2 regions of the Paenibacillus mesotrionivorans genome follow, and region 2 is predicted to be linked to the other one. Evidence: a T-box and tRNA genes for the amino acid it is inferred to sense, from the RefSeq annotation. Region 2 holds a T-box; the other holds one or more tRNA genes.
The links. The T-box of region 2 lies ahead of ileS (isoleucine--tRNA ligase). A T-box ahead of a tRNA ligase gene usually reads a tRNA of that ligase, here a tRNA-Ile.
Positions count from the first base shown of each region.

Region 1 (8,081 bases), on a different contig from region 2:
GGTGCAAGAGCCGGAGACAGAGACAGAGTCTGAACCGGAATTAACAACGGAAAGAGAAGCCCGTGAGGTTAGCGGCGGGAGTGCGGCTGACACCCGGGAAAAAGCGAGGCTGGCGGGGGAGCATCTGAACCACATCGACTTCTTCGTGCACCAGAACAGCATCGTCCCCTTGGAACAGGTGGAGGAAAAGATCTTGCCGTATATCCGGGAAACGGCTATGCGGTACAATATGTTCCAGGTATTCTCTGAGCTGAAGGACCAGGGAGATTACCGGTACAAGCAGATTCTCGGTGTAGCCGTTATGGCAACCGCCCTGGGCAAACGGCTACAGATGGATGAGGAGGAGCTGGCCCTTCTGTCCACCGCGGCCATTCTGTATGATATCGGCTCCGTCCAGCTGCCTTCCTCTCTCATTAATAAAACCGCCCGATTCGACACCCATGACTATGCCATCATGAAGCAGCACACCGTGCTGGGTCATGAGCTGTTATCCAAGTCCGGTGTGGATCCGCGGATTGCCGCTGTGGCCCTGGAGCATCACGAGCGGGAGGACGGCAGCGGCTACCCCAACTCACTCACGGGGGATCAGATCAGCCGCTTCAGCAAGATTATCGCCTTGGCCGACGTGTACATGGCCTTAACCTCGGACCGCCCCCACCGGCCGGCGTTCACCTTTTTTGATGCAGTCGAAGAGATTCATCAGCAAATTCTCCGCAACAAGCTGGACTCGGTCATCGGCATTACCTTCCTGGATCTTATCCTAGTCCGGCAAACCGGCTGCGACGTGATCCTCTCCGACGGCCGCCGCGGCAAAATCCTGCTGACCAATGTGAATTATCCCACACAGCCCTTAATCGTGCTGGAGAATGACGAGTTTATGGACCTGAGCAAGGTGTTCGATGTGAGAATTCAGGAGGTGCTGGGGTAATCTTTATCTCCGCACCGGCTAACCTCATAAAAGAAAGCCCCTATTCGCAGTGAATGGGGGCTTTTGGTTATGTTTTATGTGTTTTATGTTATAGCGCTGTACCTTTTGTGGGGACAAACAACCGGGACATATCCACGCCCTCCAGCTCAAGCAGTTTCACCTTTGTGCCTATCCCTCCGGCATACCCTGTTAAGCTGCCGTTGGTCCCTACAACCCGGTGACACGGAATCACGATAGAGATAGGATTATGCCCGACTGCCCCGCCTACCGCTTGGCTGGACATGGTTGTTTTGTTCAATTTAGCGGCAACCTTTTGTGCAATCTCCCCATAGGTGATGACCTGCCCATAGGGAATTTCACATAGAATCCTCCATACGTGCTGCCTGAATTCCCCTCCAATAGGACTCAGCGGCAATTCGGAAATGGCGGGTTTCTTTCCTGCGAAATAGTGATCCAGCCATCTTTTTGCAGCGTCAAATACCGGCATATCGTCCTTTTCCGTCATTGACGCGGCAAGACCGGAACCATGATATTTTTGCCCTTCATTCCATATCCCAACAAGATGGCCATCCTTACTCGCAAGCGTAATGGTACCGACAGGTGAAAGATAGGTCGTTGAATAGTACAATTTGCATCCTCCTTATTTCATACCGATCAGATCGTAGTCAAACCAGGTGCGGGTTTCCCCTGTATTCAGATTCTCTAACGTGTTATTGCCGTGCAGGACAAAGAGGGTCCGGTTCCGGTCCAAATAGAAATCCCCCTGCGTCTGATTGGAAATAAGGGTCGTTTCCAGCTTCGTATTGATGGTATACACACCCTCAACTGGTTGGTCACGGGTATTGGGGGCATAGTCTCCATAAACCGCTATGTGGAGGCTGCCATTCTGATCTACCGGATTGTCCAGCATCGGATTATTCAACCCTAGTGTCAGAACGTCCGCTCCACCTAACAGCTCATTTACCATGCGTAAATTTCCATCCGCATCCAGCAGACCCAAACGGGCACTGCCTGATATATATGCAGATCGGCTTGGCAACCGATCGGAGGCAATCCATACGGTACCGTCCGAATTGGGGATTACCCTGCCCAACCGTTGGTTCTTGAATTCTTCGAGCATAGTAGCTTGGCCATGGCGGACCAAAAAGGTGTAGGTGGTGCCATAATTCGGTCCAATCACCGCTATGGAGATTCTCAGATTGACGGTGATGATCACCGCATCCTCACCTGCCGCATACTCCTTGTAGGTGTGGACAGGAGCCCCCCATGTGACTAATTCTTGAAGGTCGTTATCCGTAAAGGTATAGATTTTCACATCGCCATAATACAGCTCCCGGTCCTTTTTCAGCAGCTTCGCAGGTTTGCCGGTGTAAGGGACATCTCTGGAAGACAAAGCGGTCCTCAGGACATCCCCTTCCTTTTCGCTCTTCCATTGAAGCCCGAAATCCGTTTTATCCATCCGGATCATTCTTTTTTGGGGGTCAGCATAATACATGGATTGAAAATACAGCGCCTCGTCATCCTCGCCGACCACGGGTCCCAGCACATGCTGCCCGCCGATCAGATGCAGCCCTTCCCCTTCACTCCAGCGAATATCCAACTGCAGCAGATCATGGACGAAGTGCCAGGTAAGAGGCATGTAGGTGACATCCCTGAACATCAGAAAGGGATACGGCTCATTCAAATTGTCAATGGAGGCTGCGCCAATACGGATAGGTCCCTGCGCCAACTGAGCGGTATAAACGCGCCCGGAATTGGTTGCCTCCATCAGATCCTGGACAAGCAGTGTTTCCACCACAGGGGGCGGATAATCCCGATTAGAAGACACCTGCAGCCCCTCTTCCTCGCTCCAACCATACCGAAGCCCAAGAGCCTGCAGATTATTCCAGGTCAGAGGAAGATACGTCACATCCTTGTAATAAAGAAAGGGGTATTCGCTGTGTGTCTGGTCCATCGTTTGTCCGTTGATTTTGACAGGGAAATAGGGTAGATTGACCCGGACAGAGGACGCCGCCTCCACTGGAGAAAGTGGCATCAGAGGCAGCGCGAGTACAAAAGCCAGCAAAACGGCCAATATGCTTTTTTTGCAACCAATCATAATAGGTCACCCGCTTTTGTTAATTGAGTGTAAACCATATATACAGACGCAGGTGATAGTCAAAAAGTTCCTCCATGCATTGTGTGGATCTTCCCCGTATGCCGGCCTGCCGGATCATTAGCTTCCGAATATATCTTGCAGGTAGGTATCCAGAATACGAAGGGGCTCGTGTAAAGCCTGGTTTGGAAACTTATGCGTTACCTTATAGCATATTCTCGGAGGCACCGGTACCGATAGCTTCTGAAGCACAAAATCTCCCATCCGCATCATATGTTCACCAATCGAAGCGGGCACGATGGTCCATTGTTTGGCGTCATTCAAAAAAGTAGTGATAAGTCCCGCTGTATCCAGATGAACACGGGACGGGCAAAGAGGATCCCACCATTGGTCATGCCGGAATTGAAACTCTCTGTTCCAATTGATGAAAACTTCGTGCTGTGCCGCCAATTCTTCCATTTCCACCGTATCTCCAGCCTTCCGCCCTGGCACAGCCAAGCGCAGCAGCACCATTTCCTCCGTAAAAAACGGTTTAACCGTAACACTGGGCGACACGATTTCCCGCACCACAAACGCCACATCCATTTCACGCCGCTCAATACTATCGAATGCTTCCTGAGTATGCTGCGTACGAATTTGCAATCGAATTAGCGGGGTATGCTGATTAAGCATTTTATAGACAGGAGGCAGCACAAAGTGACTTATGCTTTCGGCTGCGCTTATGGCCAAGCTTAACTGCGAACCGCTAGCCTGTAAGATTTGTGTTTCCCTGGAGAGAGCCTCCCATCGTTCCGCAATGCTAAAAAAGTTCTCCCCTTTAGGGGTCAGACTGATTCTGGATGCCCCTTTTCTCCGTTCAACCAAAAGGCCGCCCATTTCCTGCTCCAACGTCTTTAACCGGTAGCTAACCGTCGCTTGTGACAGATGCAGCCAGTCTGCCGCCTTGCTTATACTCTGGGTCCGTACGATAGCCAGGAACGCTTCAATCCCGGGAAAATACATAGAACAGCTCCTCGATATATAGAAATACTTAATATACTTCTGCAAATAATTGAGTTTTACAACATTATTCTTTATGTCTAAAATTATCATGAATCAAGACATACCGCAACGAAAGGTGGTTCAGCAATGAAGATTCTCATCGTGGGTCATTTTAATGAGAGCTCCAAATCAAATATTGTCCGCTATTTTCCGCAAAACTGGAACGTTGTCATTGTTCCTCCCGGAAAAGAAATGCTGCACCATGTTGAAGATTGCCAGGTCATTATTCCTGAACATATTAAAGTGGATCACAGCCTGCTTTCTATCGCTAAAAATTTGAAATTGGTGCAGACGGGTGCAGGATTTGATAATGTGGATATTCCTGCCTGTACACAACGCGGCATTTGGGTGGCCAATGCGGCAGGAGTGAATGCACAGGCAGTGGCCGAGCACGTTATGGCACTGATCTTGTCTTATTATAAAAACATCCCGTTTTTTGATGCCTTCATGAAAAACAGGATGGATGAAAACCAATTGGACTATACCGGGAGTGAGTTAGAGGGCAAAACCATTGGGATCATAGGTTTAGGCGCCATCGGCAATAAAGTAGCTACATTTTGCCGGGTGTTTGATATGAATGTACTGGCTTATAAGCGAAATCCCGTTGTAGGAGCGGATGATTTCGTGAGAATGACGGATTTCGATACGCTTGTCAGCACATCGGACATTATCAGTGTACATGTCCCCTTGACTCAGCAAACCAAGCAACTGATTAACAAATCAGTATTCCAGAAAATGAAGAAAACCGCTCTTTTTATCAATACAGCCCGCGGCGGGGTTGTCAACGAACAAGACTTGATTGAGGCCTTAACAAACGGGGATATTGCTGGCGCCTGTCTGGACGTATTTGAATCTGAACCACTTCCTATAGACAGTGAGCTTCGGAATCTGCATAATGTGATCCTGACTCCCCATACAGCCGGAATGCCGGATGGCCGGAAATTCCACAAAAAAAGATATGATTTCTTTATCAACAATATAAAACGTGTAGAACGTGGTGAAGAGCCTGAGAGCAAGCTCAATTAGGTGATTCCCCATCTCCATTAGGCTTCACAAAAAAACTACCCGAAACAACAAATAACCCCTTGCGCAAGTGGCAAGGGGTTGTTCATCTATGGGCCCTGCAGGACTCGAACCTGCGACCAATCGGTTATGAGCCGACCGCTCTAACCAACTGAGCTAAGGGCCCGAACAAAAAAATATTGCGGGGGCAGGATTTGAACCTGCGGCCTTCGGGTTATGAGCCCGACGAGCTACCGGGCTGCTCCACCCCGCGTCGTTAAGGAAATTGCGTATCTGTTGCCGCTTATGGCGACAAATGTAAATATACCAGAATTGCGGTTGTCCAGTCAAGGCTTTTTTTCGCAAAAAAGCCCCGCGTCCGCCGCGGGTCTGTACGAAGCCGCTTATTCCATCAAGCGGTACCGGACACCGAAGCGTCCTTTGGTGGAGCGGTAAATCTCCACGAATTGCGGGCACTCATACCCGTAAATCCACCAATCCTCCTCCATCCGTTTGGCCAGGCAGCCGGCTTGGAATTTGCTTTCGTACAACTTGGCCCAATACACCCAATTCAATGGCTCCGCCTCCTGTCAGTAATGGTTGGTATTCTTAGCATATCCATTTTGTCGGGAAATCCATTCCCGTATCTCTACTGTTGAAGCCGCTGAGAGTGAGGCAGAGGGTGCAGCTCTGTGTGGGACGGTGTGTGGCGGTGGGTACAGCTCTGTGTGGGACGGTGGGTGTAGCTCTGTTTGGAACGGTGTGTACAAGAGTGTAACGGAACTGAGCAGCTCTTAGAGCGACTTTTGCGGCTTCTTTCACGGCTAACGGAACTGAGAGGCTCTTAGAGCACGCTCCGGCTACATTTCTCTCCATTTTTTCCGTCTAAGGAGCTCTCAGTTCCGTTAAAACTCCAAACACCCGATTTTCTGCCTCTAAGAGTCGCTAAGTTCCGTTGCAGCCCTTCGGCCCACACAGACCCACTCCCATCCGCCTCACTCAGACAAACTCCCATCCGCCTCACTCAGACCTACTCCCCATATCCTCATCTGCCCCACCCCACTCGGCCCTCTCTCATATAAAAATGCCCTCCGCTGCAAACGGAAGGCATCGGGGGCGGGGGGCAGGGTCGGTTTCCGGACTACCAAGCAGGAATTACGGCGCTTCCTCATGCTCCTCCGCCAGGGTAACCAAGCTGCCTGCGTCCGCTTCCTCCACATCCCGTAAGCGGTGGGCCAAACGGCTGGCCGCCGAGGAGGCGATGCTGGCCACCAGATCATCCAGGAAGGTATGTACCTGGCCGCCGGTTTTGGAATCCAGCTTCTTGATGATGCCGGTTTTGCACTTATCCAGGAAACCGAAGGTGGTTACCGCAATGCTGCCGTATGCGAATACGGCTCCGAGAGCCAGCGTTTCGTCGCAGCCGAACAAACCCTCATCCTTCTCCACAATAGATTGCAGAGGTTCGGATAGGGCTTTCCGTTCAGCCAGCTTATCAAGCTCCACACCAACCAGGATGGCATGCAGCAGCTCGCGTTTTTCCAAAACCCGCTTGACGCTGTCCAGGCAGGTCTCTTGGCTGAGGTGGGGGTGATAGGGAGCTTGCAGCTCGTATACAATTTCCGCGATACTATCCAGAGTGACGCCGCGCTCCGCCAGAAGCTGCACCGCCGCCTCTTTCACTGTCCTGCTGTGAACTCTTCCCTCCATACCCATCTCCCCTTTCTCTTCTATCTTATGAAGGGGGAGGGGCAGAAGTGTCCTTGGGCGGGAACAAAGTTATTATCGATAAGATTATTCGTATTGAATGGCGTCGAAATAAGCCTCCAGCGCCTTCTCATAATCGTTGTTCTTTTCGGCCGCAAGGCCTGCATCCACCATCTCCCGGTCGAGCCCCGGCGCCAGCTCCATGGCCTTCTTCATATGGGTAAGAGCCTGGGGCACATCGGTCTTATGCAGCTCGAACCAAGCCAGGTACTGGTAGACCTTGGCCAACCGTGTATTGTCGGCGTTAAGGCTGTTCAGCTTATGGAGAATCTCCTCAGCCCGCTCCACAGCCTCCAGAATAAAGCCTTGGCCAAACCGGCATTGAGCGATCAGGAGAGAAATCTCCTCGCGCAGGAATTCCAGCTCCGGCACCTGGGCGTATTCCTTGCGGGCTTCCCAAAGCAGGTTCTCCGCTTCATCATACTTCATCTCGTCCATCAGGAGATACGCCATCTCCATCCGGGAGCGGATACGTGCCGCATCCTGCTCGCTGTCCCCGGTGGGGTCTGACGCAGCGATGCTCTTCAGCAGCAGCGTCCCTTCCTGCTGTTTGCCTGACTCCAGAAGCGCGGAGGCCACCGCTAGCCGCGCCCCCAAGTCTGTTCTTGCGCTGTCGCATATAAAAGCATGCTCCCGGTCAAACCAGGGGAGGATGGTGCTTAACAATTCCTGAACCGTCTGATCCGCTACCCGTTCCATCTATGAATTCAGCTCCTTTGTTCCGACTACGTCTCATCCATTATAAGCGAAGCCGCGGCACAAAATAAAGGCGAACCGGTCTAAGCCGGTCCGCCCTTCATTGTAATTAGCTTTTTACCAAGCGCGAGCTGCTCCCATAGTACTGCCGTCTCCCATATCGAGAGGTCCGTTGGGATTATCCCGCATCTGCTGCAGCATGGAATCCCCGCGGGTTTGCCAGGATTTCAACGCATCCCGGATAGATTTGGTGCCTTGCAGCGCCTGCATATATTCCATTTGGGCTACGTTGTAGACCGCATAGATATTCGGATATTTCCGGTACAGGCTGTACATGTCGTTCATGGTTTCGAGGGCCGGCTTCACATTGATGAAGGCATTGATGTTCAGATCCGAGCCTTCCTTAGCCTTGATGTAAGACTTGCGGGACAAGAGCTGGTAGTTATTCTTGGCCTTGGCACGGGCGTAATCCTCGCCGTTGATGAACTTCAGGAAGCTCCAGGCATCCTTCGGATTGCCTGCCTTGGCGTTGATGCCCATAATCCCGTTCAG
Region 1 covers NZ_JBJURJ010000023.1:1,140-9,220, forward strand. Annotated here, with positions in the region: gene ACI1P1_RS26460 (HD-GYP domain-containing protein) at 1-928, shown strand, start outside; gene ACI1P1_RS26465 (methylated-DNA--[protein]-cysteine S-methyltransferase) at 1,017-1,556, opposite strand; gene ACI1P1_RS26470 (hypothetical protein) at 1,569-3,026, opposite strand; gene ACI1P1_RS26475 (LysR family transcriptional regulator) at 3,144-4,115, opposite strand; gene ACI1P1_RS26480 (NAD(P)-dependent oxidoreductase) at 4,152-5,090, shown strand; tRNA gene ACI1P1_RS26485 (tRNA-Ile) at 5,180-5,253, opposite strand; tRNA gene ACI1P1_RS26490 (tRNA-Met) at 5,267-5,340, opposite strand; gene ACI1P1_RS26495 (hypothetical protein) at 5,471-5,641, opposite strand; gene ACI1P1_RS26500 (phosphatidylglycerophosphatase A family protein) at 6,222-6,776, opposite strand; gene ACI1P1_RS26505 (tetratricopeptide repeat protein) at 6,861-7,532, opposite strand; gene ACI1P1_RS26510 (ABC transporter substrate-binding protein) at 7,647-8,081, opposite strand, start outside.
Region 1: it has a tRNA-Ile gene. The T-box ahead of ileS (isoleucine--tRNA ligase) is inferred to sense a tRNA for this amino acid. The anticodon was not compared.

Region 2 (8,081 bases):
TGGCCAGCTCATTCTTGGCAAAAATCACCGGGCCGGTGGTATCCTTGTCCAGCCGGTGCACAGGACGGACCTTGCAGGTTTTGCCGGTCATTTCATAATAAGCGGCCACTGCATTAGCCAGGGTGCCTTTTTGGCCGTGGGCGCTTGGATGGACCTCCATACCCATAGGCTTGTTCACGATAAGCAGGAAATCATCCTCAAACAGGATGTTCAGATCATGCCAATCCGGCTCCATTCCCAGGCGTTCCTTAGGGAACAGGCGCAGCTTCAGCAGATTGCCGCTTTTCTGGATGGCGTTATCCTGAAGGAACTTGCTTGCCATCTTGGGAGGCAAGGGAAGAAAACGCAGCATCGCCGATGCCGGGGCAGTGCCGTATTGATCCGGCAGTCGGATCTCATACCACTCGCCCTTGCGGCGGCCGGAGAGGGACAAGGCTCCGGTATTCTCGCCTGCTTCCGGGCGTCGGGGAGAGCCTTGTCCGGCAGATGCAGGTGATGGGCCGCGCCGCCGGTCATAGCCGGCTCCTGCTGCGGAAGGGCCGCGGCGGCCATCACGCCTGCCAACTCTTGGGTCGCGCTGCCCTTCGGACTCAGGGGCGGACCGTCCTTGAGCGGCTCCAGCCGGTGCTTGACTGCCGCCGCGGTAATCGGTGCTCCCGTAGGCGCTGCCCGGGGCTGCTTGCCGTTGTCTCTTGCCCCGCCCTTCTTGCTGGTGCCGTTCGGCTCCGCGGCGGGCCGGGCGGTTCTTATCGGATTGTTGTTTATGGGAAGAGGAGCCGGACCTGCGGCCGTTCTCCGAATTCCGTTTGTTTGCCATGTGAAACCACCTGTTCTAGTGTGATAAGCTATTAAAAGCTACCTGTATCATGACATAATCCGCGTCTGCATACAAGGTTTGGCTTCGGTTCCCATACACATGGTCGGCCTCTATCTGGGTATTGCAGGTAGAGCATGTGCGTTTGCAGAGGAGTCTGGTCGGTTTATGGAGGTGCCCAGCAGTTTATGGAGGTGCCCGCTGTAACGGAACTATGCGGCTCTTAAACGCCTAATTTCCCTTTGTTGGCGCTCTAACGGAACTGAGGCGCTGTTACAGGCACAATTTCGTCAATTGGAGCGTTCTGCAGCCTTTAAGAGTCACTGAGTTCCGTTAAAATTAAAAACCGCCCATTTTACCCGTCTAAAGGTCGCTGGGTTCCGTTACACTTCCCGGTATCGATCGACCTACCCCGGAAAAAACAGCTAAAACGATTTTTACCGCGGGGAAAGGATAGCTCCGGAGGCCAAAAGAGGGTAAGCTGAAAACGGAATACTACTAACCATCCAAAACGGGGGTTCATAAAATGGCCAATGTGTTCGAGCACTGGACCAAAAGCTATGTGCTGAAGGATCATATCACCAACAAAAATATCATTGCAGGGGATTACTCCTATTACTCCGGGTTTTACCACCAGCAGCATTTTGAGGATTATTGCGTCCGTTATCTGTCGCCTGACCGGGATGATGTGGACCGGCTTGTCATCGGCAGATATTGCTCCATCGGGTCCGGCGCTGTATTTATCATGTGCGGCAATCAGGGGCACCGGATGGATTGGGTCACCACCTATCCGTTCTACTACACGCCGGATCTGTATGAGGGGGCGGAAAACGGCTATTTGGCCAAAGGTGATACGGTCATTGGCAATGATGTGTGGATCGGCACCGAGGCCATGATTATGCCCGGAATCACCATTGGGGACGGGGCGGTCATCGCCTCGCGTGCTGTGGTCACCAAGGATGTTCCGCCGTTTGCCGTAGTGGGCGGCAATCCGGCCAAGGTGATCCGGCAGCGCTTCAGTGACGAAGAGATCCGGCTTCTCCAGGAAACCAAGTGGTGGGAGAGAGACATCGAAACGGTAAAGCCGCTGATTCCATTGCTTACGTCCAACAAGATCGAAGAGTTAGCCAATAGACTACGCAGCCTTACGTAAAAATTCTGCCCCCTAGGGTGTGTCTTCAAACTCCGAGGGGAGCAGATTTTGGCGAATGTTCGTTCCAGGCAAGGCACTTTTGTGAAGGCGTACCGGGGGTACGTCTATCCCTCAGCTTACAAATATGTATTTAATTCTTGAATCAATTCTTGTTTATTGGTTTCAATATAATTAATTAGCTTGTCAAATACATTCTCTTCTTGTTGATACAAATAAAAATTCTCAGATGCTTTTTCAATTTGGTCAATGATTTCAATATCGGTTATTCTATGTGTTTGCATAAAATTACTAATCTCATATTGATTCAGGCATTGCAAATCATCATTCAGTAGCCTTGTATTAAGGCTATTGTTTTTAAGTATTTTTTTGATAGTTTTTAATGCATCAGCATCTTTATAAGCATTAATCCGTTCTAATACTTCTATCGTCTCTTTTATGTATTGGCCACTCGAATTCTCTAAAAACCCTAAAACTCCGTTCATATTTAACTCCGTATCGAGTTCTATAAGCAGTATGATGTCCAGTAAAAGTCTCGGTAGTTTGGGAAAGACCGCTTCATCTCTAAAATCATTGTTTTCATCATTATACAGATTTAAATACACATAATTAATCAACTCGTCTGCTGAGGTATTAGAAAGATCTCCGCTATTAGGTAATAATCTAAGTATTTGTTCTTTAAAAGTCATTCTATTGCCCTCCCAAGAGTTATTTAAGATAGTGAGCGGCTTTGACCCAGGACCGGGTGGTATGCTTTCAAAATTCGGCATGAAACATTATTTGCTTTTGCGCTTCTCTTTTTTCTTTTTCTCCTCGGCTTCTAATTTCTCCCGGGCTAATTTCATGCTTTCAATAAAACCCTCCCGCATGCTTTCTCTTACAATGACGGCACTAACCTTTTTTATTTCCGCTGCCTCTTCCATTCGCAGACTCCTGATAAAATCCATAAAAGAATCCGCTACAACGTAGAGGTTTTCCCAATAATCATCTATCGAGGTGATACCCTTCAAATCCATTTGCAGCATGATTTTTGCAGCCAGCTCATTTTCATGATCCCAATAGTAGATTCTTCCTTCCGCTGCTCCGCTTAATCCCATACAAATCAGATTCCCTGTAAGATCCGCAGCAATGGGTAAAAGGGATGACGGCATTCTTTCGTAATAATCCTTCATATGTTGTTCCAGGCTATCAGATCCATCGACAGCAACCAAGAATGAACCGAATGAAAGCATATTGTCCTTGTCCGCCCGCGGTACGGATTCTATCGCCCGATATTGAATATCGTATTCAGGCGAACCATTCTCATACAGCAAAAGGAAGTGCCTGTACAGCTCCGGAATAGACAGTTTATAGTGTTTTTCCAGCTTTTTAAGCCTTTTTTCATCAATCTTTTCCTCGCTTTGGGTAAATCCCAGTTTTGCCAATCGTTCAATCATTTCCGTTACAAGAAGCTCCGTCATTATCAATGTCCTCCAATTATTAACATATGTCCAGTATACGATTATCTGTGCAGCTTTGATAGATACGTTTCCTTTAAGCCAAAAATCTGATAACGTCCAAATGGAAACAACCTGGCGAAACAACGGTTGACATTCTGATGGCTTTGCGGTATAACTGGCAATAATCAATATTTTTAAACTGATATAACTTTCAAATTCGCTGACGAGAACAAATAAGCTGTTGCCCGATCCCCAGAGAGTTGGCCCCGTGCTGAAAGCCAACGTTCAGGAAACAGCCGAATATCCTCTCCGAGAAGGAAGGCTGAACGAAAGTAAGCCGACCCGGAATCCCCGCCGTTACAAGGGCCGCGTATGAACACGTACGCCGGAACAGCGCCGCACGGGCTTTTGATGCCAGCGGAACGAGGGTGGTAGCGCGAGAGCAATCTCGTCCCTTAGGGGACGGGATTTTTTTATGCAAAAAATACTCTTGTCCATTGCATTATTATTCGGGGCTCCCCCAAAAGTAATCGGATTTCACCTCGAAGCATCACGTCACTTTTGGGGGAATATTTTGTTTTCCGGCAGAAAAGAAAAGCTAAGCTGAAAGGATGAGCAAACAGATGAAAACCGTCGATGTGAAGGAAAAGGCCCGGCAACGGGAATTGCGGGTGCTGGCGCAATGGCAGAAGGAGGATACCTTCCGCAGGTCCATCACCAACCGGCAGGGCAGCCCCCGGTTCGTGTTCTACGAAGGACCGCCTACCGCTAACGGCAAGCCCCATATCGGGCATGTGCTGGGACGTGTAATCAAGGATTTTATCGGCCGGTACAAAACCATGTCCGGTTACCAGGTCATCCGCAAGGCAGGCTGGGACACTCATGGGCTGCCGGTGGAGCTTGGAGTCCAGAAGCAGCTGGGCATCTCCGGCAAGCAGGAGATTGAGACGTACGGCGTCGCCCGATTTGTGGAGGATTGCAAAGCCAGTGTCTTCGAATACGAGCGCCAGTGGCGGGAGCTGACAGAGGCCATCGCCTATTGGACGGATTTGGATCATCCCTACGTCACCCTGGATAACGATTACATCGAAAGCGTCTGGCATCTTCTGTCCACCATCCACAAGAAGGGTTTGCTGTATAAGGGTCACCGGGTGAGCCCATATTGCCCCTGCTGCCAGACGACACTCAGCTCCCACGAGGTTGCCCAGGGGTATGAGGACGTTAAGGATTTGAGCGCTACCGTGAAGTTTCCCAGCAAGGAGAACGGGCTGGTATTCCTGGCCTGGACCACCACCCCGTGGACGCTGCCCGGCAATATTGCTCTAGCGGTGAACAAGGACATGGATTATGCTCTTGCCCGCCAGCAGGGAGAAACCTACGTGGTCGCCTTGAATCTGGTGGAAAAGGTGCTGAAGACAGATTATGAGATTCTATCCGTGAAGAAGGGTGCGGAACTGGTAGGCATGGCCTACGAGCCTCCTTTTGACAGCATCAAAGGCGCAAACGGCTTCCTTGTGGTGGATGCGGATTATGTCAGCGACACCAGCGGCACCGGAATTGTGCACACCGCCCCGGCCCACGGCGAAGAGGATTACAGAACCGTCCAGAGGCATGGGCTGGACTTTCATAATGTGGTGGATACGGCCGGTCGGTATACAGCTCAGGTGGAGGAATTCCAGGGGCGTTTTGTAAAGGATTGCGATGTGGATGTGGTGCGTTATCTGGCCGAAAAGGGACTGCTGTACGCCAAGGAGCGCTACGAGCACAGCTACCCCTTCTGCTGGCGCTGCAAATCTCCCTTGCTCTACTACGCCACTGAAAGCTGGTTCATCCGGACCACGGCGGTGAAGGAGCAATTGATCGAGAATAACAGCCGCATCGAATGGTATCCCGGCCACTTGAAGGAGGGGCGCTTCGGGCGTTTCCTGGAGGAGCTGGTGGATTGGAATATCAGCCGCAACCGGTATTGGGGAACGCCGCTGAATGTGTGGGTGTGCCCGGACTGCGGCAAGGAATCCGCGCCGGGCAGCCGCCGGGAGCTCCGGGAATGGGCTGCGGGGCCTGTGCCGGAGGAGTTGGAGCTGCACAAGCCTTATGTGGACGGAATTAAGCTGCGCTGCTCCTGCGGCGGGCTGATGGAACGGACCTCCGAGGTGATTGATGTCTGGTTTGACAGCGGGTCCATGCCTTTTGCCCAGTATCATTATCCGTTCGGCGATGGAGAAACCTTCCGGGAGCAATATCCCGCCGACATGATCTGTGAGGGGATTGACCAAACCCGGGGCTGGTTCTTCAGCCTGCTGGCCATCTCCACCCTGTATAACGGCCAGGCGCCGTACAAAGCGGTAATTTCCACCGGCCATGTGTTAGATGAGAACGGATTGAAGATGTCCAAAAGCAAGGGCAATGTCATCGATCCGTGGGAAATCATCGAGGAATACGGGGCCGATGCCTTCCGCTGGGCGTTCCTGTCGGACAGCGCACCGTGGAGCAGCAAACGCTTCTCCCGCCAGATTGTGGCAGACGCTAAATCCAAGGTGGTGGATACCATCCAGAATGTCCATGCCTTCTATGCCCTGTACGCTTCCATCGACGGCTACCGTCCGGAGGCTCATCTGGTAAAGCAGCCGAAGCATGATTTGGACCGGTGGATCCTCTCCCGGCTGAATACCCTGCTGCTTCAGGTGGAAAAAGGACTGGAGGCCAATGATTTCCTTAATCCCGCCCGGCTGATCGAAGCCTTCGTGGATGAGCTGAGCAACTGGTATCTGCGCCGCTCCCGGGAGCGTTTCTGGGCGGACGGCCTTCCAGAGGATAAGCTGGAGGCCTATCAGACCCTGCGGCAGGTGCTGCTGACTCTGGCCCGGATGACGGCTCCCTATATGCCATTTTTGGCCGAGGAGCTGTACGGAAATCTGGGTGGGGAGGGAAGCGTTCATCTGGCGGATTATCCCCGCGGTGACGCTGCCCTGTCGGATTCCGGGCTGGAAGAGCAAATGGAAACCGTCCGTCAGGTGGTGGAGCTGGCCCGCAATATTCGCAATGAAACGGGACTCAAAACCCGGCAGCCCTTGTCCCGCCTGCTTCTCGTAATGGAACAGCCTTTGTCCGTGGATAGATTCGGCGCCATCATCCAAGAAGAGATCAACGTCAAGAAGATTCAGGTTTTGGAGGAGGATGCCGAAATGGTGGATCTGTCCTTCAAGCTCAATCTCAAGCTGGCAGGCAGAACCTATGGACCCTTGGTGGGACCAATCCAGCAGGCCTTGAAGTTGTTGGCAGGAGATACGGCTCGCCAAACGTTGAAGGATGGTTTTGTTGAGGTGGTGGTGGAGGCGAGGACGGTCCGGTTATCCATGGAGGAGCTTCTCGTAGAAAAGAAGGCTAAGGACGGCTTAGCCTCCGCATCCGGCTATGGCATTACCGCGGCGCTGGATACAGCGCTAACCGCTGAGCTGATCGAAGAGGGCCTTGTCCGGGAGGTGGTGCGGATTATCCAGGATTACCGCAAGAAGCTGGAGCTTCCCATTGACAAAAGAGTGCTTTTGGTGATGGATGCAGGCCGGTCGCTGGCTTTGGCTTTGGAGCATTTCGAGGGGGTGCTGCGGGAGAGTGTCCTGTTGTCCGGCATACGGTATGCCCGGGAGGATGGGATGGAGGAGTTTGCCGTAGGAGCGGATATGCTGCGGCTAAAATTGGAGTAGACTTCCATTTTGGGAAGCTGTAAAATAGCGGGAAGGTTTATTCATAGAATTCTTAGATAGAATCGGTGGCGGGAGGTTGTTGTCGGTGATCAGGTTGGCAAACAAGGATTATGGGAAGGCGGAGGAGGCGCTCCGCCGTCTGCCCATTAATACAATGTTCGCGCAGAGCGTGCTTCGGGAATGTGTGGACGGAGAGGTATACGCGGACCGGGAAACGGAGCCGGAGGCTTTTTATGTGGCGCATCCATACGGAATGGCACTGTTGTTCGGAAAGTCGGGCAGCAGCGAATTTGAGGAGGAGCTGGCCAAACGCCTGACCAATGCGGATGGAAGCCGGTCTAAGCCGGAATGGCTTCAGACGGAGCCGGAGGCGGGGTGGGACATTGTGATGGGTTCGGTGATGCAGGCCCATCATGCGTTGTTGGCGGAAGCCGGACTGCCGGAGGATGGGGATCGGGCCATCTGGAAGAATACCCGGGTTAACTTCCGTTTTGATCCCGCCAAGTATGAAGTGGCCAAACAAACCCACCTGCAACGGGAGCACAACATTGTGCGGACCACAGGAGAGCTGTTCCACCGGCAGCCTGGGGCGGTTGTGCCCCGCTTTTATTTCAGGAATGAGGAGCAATTCGTTAACGAGGGAGTTGGCTTCACGGCACTGAACGGAGGTGAGCCGGCGGCAACGGCCTTCTCCGCCTTCCGCAACGAGACAAGGCTGGAGATCGGCATTGAAGCCTCGGAGGGTTTCCGCGGCAAGGGTTATGCCTTTGCGGTATGCTCGGCGCTGATCGATTATTGTCTGGAGAACGGCCTGGAGCCCGTCTGGTCCTGCCGCCTGGAGAACGATGCCTCATACCGTCTGGCCCAGAAGCTGGGTTTTGTACCTACTTTGACACTTCCGTATTACCGGCTGCCAATTTAAGTGTAGATCCATTGGGACATTCAACAAAACAGATCATGGGATTAGGCAGGCA
Region 2 covers NZ_JBJURJ010000016.1:76,170-84,250, forward strand. Annotated here, with positions in the region: gene ACI1P1_RS22305 (RluA family pseudouridine synthase) at 1-817, opposite strand, end outside; gene ACI1P1_RS22310 (CatB-related O-acetyltransferase) at 1,341-1,967, shown strand; gene ACI1P1_RS22315 (DMP19 family protein) at 2,084-2,653, opposite strand; gene ACI1P1_RS22320 (SMI1/KNR4 family protein) at 2,741-3,424, opposite strand; T-box leader at 3,615-3,862, shown strand; gene ileS (isoleucine--tRNA ligase) at 4,027-7,107, shown strand; gene ACI1P1_RS22330 (GNAT family N-acetyltransferase) at 7,193-8,029, shown strand.